2 regions of the Bacillus seohaeanensis genome follow, and region 2 is predicted to be linked to the other one. Evidence: riboswitches for the same ligand, from Rfam matches in the RefSeq annotation. Region 2 holds a riboswitch; the other holds the start of a gene.
The links. Region 2 has a riboswitch for lysine ahead of ACFSUL_RS12265 (aspartate kinase). Riboswitches for the same ligand answer to the same signal wherever they lie in the genome.
Positions count from the first base shown of each region.

Region 1: another riboswitch for lysine. It lies ahead of ACFSUL_RS11015 (ABC transporter substrate-binding protein); the one in region 2 lies ahead of ACFSUL_RS12265 (aspartate kinase).

Region 1 covers NZ_JBHUMF010000028.1:31,620-34,816, forward strand. The annotation lists gene ACFSUL_RS11010 (amino acid ABC transporter permease) at 1-535, opposite strand, end outside; gene ACFSUL_RS11015 (ABC transporter substrate-binding protein) at 674-1,450, opposite strand; lysine riboswitch at 1,532-1,709, opposite strand; gene ACFSUL_RS11020 (M20/M25/M40 family metallo-hydrolase) at 1,898-3,197, shown strand, end outside.
Region 2 covers NZ_JBHUMF010000030.1:146,099-149,295, reverse strand. The annotation lists gene uvrC (excinuclease ABC subunit UvrC) at 1-909, shown strand, start outside; lysine riboswitch at 981-1,159, shown strand; gene ACFSUL_RS12265 (aspartate kinase) at 1,334-2,572, shown strand; gene ACFSUL_RS12260 (YslB family protein) at 2,654-3,097, opposite strand.

The DNA of each region.
Region 1 (3,197 bases), on a different contig from region 2:
GTGCCGTATTGTATAAATCCGTCACAGAAATATACGCTACTAATGACGAATCTTTTAAGCCAATAATAAATTGGTTGGCGAGTGGTGGAATTGATCTTTTGAAAGCCTGTGGAAAAATAATTCTTCTCATCGCAAGCGAAGAAGACATCCCAAGCGATCTAGCAGCTTCCATCTGCCCCCGGTCAATTGATTGGACAGATCCTCTAAATATTTCCGCTATATACGCACCAGTATGAATCCCCAACGCTAAAGCTCCAGCAGTAAAACTGTCTAGCATCACAATATTTGCAATACCATAATAGAGAAACATGATTTGAACGATTAGCGGCGTTCCACGTATAATTGAAATATAAATATCGGCAATACCGTTTAACAATTTACTAGAAGAAATTTTAAAAGCCGCAAAAATAAGTCCAATAACGGTCGCGAAAATGAGTGAAATTGCTGTAATAGCTATCGTCATCCAAGAGGCTTTTAAGAAAGCGAGTCCATGTTCACTTAGAATTCCGATAATGTTTTCAAAAAAAGTTAGCATTTCTTAATGAACCCCCTTTGTCTAGTTATAGCGGCTAGAGTTCGAGATTATTTTAAATAAAACAGCTGAGGGTAAAGAGCCCCCTCTTCTGTTTCCCTAAAAATACTCATCATCTCTAGGCAAGCCGCTTCCACTTTTCTAGTTTTCCATAATGTTTTCGTTGAACCATTTCATACTAATTTTTTCGTATGTACCATCATCTTTCATGGATTGAATTGCTTCGTTAATTTTTTCAATAAGTTCTTTGTTACCTTCATTTACCGCCACACTTATACGGTCCTCGTTTAGCAATTCACCAATTGCCTTAATCTTTAAACCTTTTTCGTTTTTCGCATTAATACCAACAATCTTATCGGTAATAACCGCATCTAAACGACCTAACTCCAGATCTTGAAGTGCATTGACGTCTGTTGGATATCCTTTTATATTCTCGGATAGCTCCTCCGCCATCTCTTTCCAAGTGCTAGATTGAATAACACCAATTGTTTTTCCTTCTAAATCTTCTTTCGACTGGATATCTTGATTGTCTTCTGCAACGAAGATTTGAGCACCTGATAAGTAATACGGTTCACTGAAATCAACTTGCTTGTCCCGTTCCGGTGTTGCTGACATGCTACCGATAATTGCATCATATTTGTTTGCTTTTAACCCTTGAATCATTGTTTCCCATTGGTTTGTAACAGGTTTTGCTTCCAATCCAATTCTTTTCGAAATTTCTTTTCCAATTTCAGCATCAAAGCCAGTCAACTCTCCATTTTCTTTATAATTTAATGGCGGATATTGCCCACTCATTGCAAAGGAAAAAGATCCTTCTTCCACCAGTTGCATTTCACTTGATCCACTACTCTCTTCACTTCCACATGCAGATAAGATAACCAACATCGAAGCTATTACCATAATCATGATTTTTTTCATTGATGTCTCCTCCTTAAAAAATAAAAAGACACCGCCCTAATAATATGACGGTGTCCTACACACCCTCATCAAAAAGCCCTTATTAAAGATAGCTCTCCACAAAATAATTGTGGCAGTTCTGCCCCTGTTTGAGTACAGCCCCAGCATTCTGAAAAAAGTGATTTCAAAAGCTTCGGCAATTTATCCTTTCACCTATTTTCATAGACTTCACTAAATCTCCAATAGGATACTATTATAAATCGCGACCTCTACCCCATCTAAGTTCTGTAATTGATGAGGATTTTATCTATTTAATTTTGCAACAATTACGATTATATAGAATCATTTTTTAGAATGCAATAGTATTTTGAAAAAACTTTTAATTGATAAAAAACACTTGACGTCCATTTATATTTTAAGATACATTTTTCTACAATAATAATTCACTAGAGAAAAGAGGAAATATTTATGTTGCCATGTCGTGAAGAAGTATTGGCCTTTACAAAACAATTAGTTAACATCGAAAGTATTGTTAATACGGATGGCGAAAAAGTTATTGCGAACGCTTTATACACGTTACTATCTTCTTTTTCTTATTTTACAAATAATCCTACACACTTGACTATGACACAAACGACTAATGATGATCGTGAAAGATACAATGTACTAGGGTTTGTGAAAGGAGCAAAGGGAAATAGTAACCGCACCGTAATCCTTATGGGGCATATGGATACTGTTGGAATTGATGACTTTAATCAATTAAAGGATCTTGCGTGTTCTCCTGAAGAGTTAATGGAAGTATTGAAAAATGAAGATCTGCCAGCATCAGCTAGGGAACATTTGAATTCTGGGAACTGGATGTTTGGTCGCGGTGTACTGGATATGAAGAGTGGCTTAGCAAGTCATCTGTATCTATTAAAATACTATTCCGAACATCCCGAGGAATTAGAAGGAAACATTGTCTTTTTAGCAGAATGTGATGAAGAAGATGGTTCTCATGGTGTGCTTTCCGCCCTAAATATTTTTAATAGTTGGAAAGAAGAACACCATTTTGAATATATTGCCGCAATCAATGCAGATTTCGTCTCACCGCGTTACGAAGGAGATGAAAATCGCTACATTTACAAAGGAACAGTCGGAAAACTTCTACCATCATTTTTCATTACGGGTGCCGAAACCCATGTAGGCTCTGCTTTCGAAGGATTGGATCCAAACTTCATCGCAGCCGAATTAACAAAACAAATTAACTATAATCCTGAACTCTCTAACGAAGCATATGGAGAAACGACAGTACCTCCTGTCTCGCTGAAGCAGACAGATTTAAAACCGTCCTATACGGTCCAAACCGCTTTATCAGCTTACGTATATTATAACTTTTTTATCCATTCCTGGTCACCAAAAGACGTGTTAGAAAAGCTTAAAGATCAGGCTTTCATTGCCTTTGAAAATGCTCTTACTACTTTTGAAGAAAGGTATAGAACATTTACATCTATGAGTGGAGAACCTTATGTGAATTTACCTTACAAACCAAGAGTATTTACATATGAGGAAATGGAACAAATGTTGATCCATGAAAATGGAGATACGTTCGTTACACATATGAACAAATTTAAAGAAACTCTTTTACAGGATACTGAATTAGACACACGGATGTTTGCTGCAAGAGTCGTGGAAGAGGCTTGGAAATGGATGAAAGATAAAAATCCTGCAATTATTCTTTTCTACTCATCCCTTTATTCTCCAAGGATTGAATTAACAGGGAAAACAG
Region 2 (3,197 bases):
ACATATTTAGGGCAATTTTATTCCATGTCAAACCACTTTAAACCGAAAGAACTATTTTTACCAACGGAAATAGAGGGAGAGCTCGCCTCTAAGTTACTTGAAATTAAAGTACTTCAGCCCCAAAGAGGTCAGAAAAAAGATCTTGTTCATCTTGCGGAAAAAAATGCAAAAATGGCATTAAATGAGAAGTTCGCTCTTATAGAACGTGATGAAGAACGAACGATTAAAGCAATAGAAAAATTAGGAGAAGCAATGGGGATTTATACACCATACCGAATAGAAGCCTTTGATAATTCGAATATTCAAGGGACGGACCCGGTCTCTGCGATGATTGTATTTGTAGACGGAAAGCCTGCAAAAAAAGAATATCGAAAATATAAAATAAAAACTGTGAAGGGTCCAGATGATTATGAATCTATGAGGGAAGTAGTTCGAAGAAGGTATTCGAGGGCCCTGAAAGAGGGATTACCTCTCCCGGACTTAATTATTATTGATGGTGGAAAAGGACAAATAGAAGCAGCGCGGGATGTATTAGAAAATGAACTTGCTTTAGACATCCCATTAGCAGGGTTAGCGAAGGATGATAAACATCAAACATCTGAGCTCCTCTATGGAAATCCTCTTGAAATTATCCCATTGGGAAAACGAAGCCAAGAGTTTTATTTATTGCAAAGAATTCAAGACGAAGTTCATCGTTTTGCGATTACGTTTCATAGACAACTTAGAGGGAAAAATGCTTTTCAATCAATTTTAGATGAAGTAGAAGGAATAGGACCAAAACGAAAAAAGCAGTTATTAAAACATTTTGGTTCTGTAAAGAAAATTAAGGAAGCAACACTAGAGGAATTAATAGCTTCTGGTTTACCTGAACGTACAGCAAAAAATCTTTTCCAAAAGTTGCAAGAATGATGTTGTTGCAATGAAGCACCTGTGCTATAATAAATGAAAATTTCATAAAATTATCACTTTAAAGTTATAAAAGTGATGATAGAGGTGCGAGCTTCATAAGTATAGGCGCAGAGAGGTATGAGCTTCAATGATGTGCTTAGAAAGGGGAGGTCGCCGAAGTGGTGGTAAACTCATAATACTGTCGCTGGTTCTGCGTTTAAGAAATGCAGAATTGTCAAGATGTGAAAAATCTTGGAGAGCTATCTCACAATGCTATTAAACGTAATTTTTTCTGCGTTTGTAAAAGCAATGGGATCTCTATCTCATTGCTTTTTTTAGTATCTAGCTGATGGTGATTGAACCGTTTGCGAATACTATTCAATATTGTGACCTCTCCATTCCCCTTATAAAAGGGAATGATTCTAACGAGAAAGAGGGAGAAACCGTGAGTATTATTGTACAGAAATTTGGCGGAACATCAGTAGGCTCTGAAGAAAAAATTATCAATGTTGCTAATCGAGTTATTGAAGAAAAGCAGCGAGGAAATGATGTAGTAGTTGTTGTATCAGCAATGGGGAAAACGACGGATGGATTAGTCAAATTAGCAAGTAATATTACAAGTCATCCGAGTAAACGCGAAATGGATATGCTGCTTTCAACAGGTGAACAAGTTACCATTTCTCTTCTTGCTATGGCTCTCCAACAAAAAGGATATGATGCTGTTTCATATACTGGATGGCAAGCAGGTATCGTGACGGAAGCAGTTCACAGCAACGCCCGAATCACAGAAATTAATACGGTAAAGTTGAAAAAAAGCTTAAATGAAGGAAAGATTATTGTTGTTGCTGGGTTTCAGGGGATGACTGCCTCTGGCGAAATTACAACGCTTGGAAGAGGAGGATCTGACACTACTGCGGTTGCACTTGCGGCCTCCTTACATGCTGAGCGATGTGATATTTATACAGATGTGGATGGTGTCTATACATCAGATCCGCGTTACATTGAAAATGCTCGAAAATTAACTTCTGTTTCCTATGATGAAATGTTGGAGCTAGCTAATTTGGGTGCGGGAGTTCTTCACCCTAGAGCAGTCGAATTTGCAAAAAACTATCAACTTCCATTAGAAGTACGTTCAAGTATAGAAAAAGTGGAAGGGACTTTAATAGAGGAGGAAGCAACAATGGAACAAAATTTAATTGTTAGAGGAGTCGCATTTGAAAACGAAATTACAAGAATGACTGTATTTGGATTAAAGAATGCTATAACAGGTCTATCCTCTATTTTTACTACCTTAGCCAAGCATCATATCAATGTTGATATAATTATTCAAAGTCAGACAGAAAAGAATTGTACAAATTTGTCATTTTCTATCCACGAACACGATCTGGGGCAGGCAATTTCTGTTTTAGAGGATAATAAACAAACACTAGGCTTTACTCATATTGAACATGAGAGCGGACTTGCAAAAGTTTCTATTGTCGGTTCTGGAATGATCTCTAACCCTGGAGTTGCTGCAGAAATGTTTGAGGTACTTGCTGAACACGATATTATCGTTAAAATGGTCAGCACATCTGAAATAAAAGTTTCAGCTGTAGTAGATGAACAGAATATGAATAAAGCAGCCAAAGTACTACATACAGCTTTTGATTTGGATAGAGTAAAGGTAGAACAATACTCCTCTTGAAAAGGATAAAAAAATAGAGATGTCCAAATTTTGGCATCTCTATTTTGCATGACTAAAGGATAAAAGTGTAGGTATGTATAACTATTCTATACTATCTTTGTCATCCCAACGAACGATAATTTTTACTGTTTTTGCTCGTTTTTGAATTTCGTAAGCAGCCTCTGTAATGACTTTTTTTTGTAGCTGTAGTTGTTCAGCCAAAAAACCAGCTTCCATTTTAAATGAGACATCAGATTTTAATGAAATTCGGCGAGAGACAAGTTCACCACTTAATTCATAAATAACTTCGTGTTTTTTTTGTTCCAGCACCGTTAATATTCCCCAGCCTGCTTCATGAAAAAATGAAGAGAATTCATCTTGGGAAATTAACGGAAACTTTCGGGAGAGTTGTTTGCCTCCATAATATAAAATATCAGGTGTATTTTTACCTAAAATTTCTGGAATTAAAATATCACGGATAATTTCGTATCCGAAAATTGGAATGGTTGGTTCTTGTACCTGTTCTTTGTTATTTTCATTTTCCAAATAAATCCCCCACTTTCTTTAAAATTATTATATACGTGTTAGAAGGGAATGAACACCAATCTTTAAAAAAACGGAGTGGGATATTTTGGTGAGATAATTT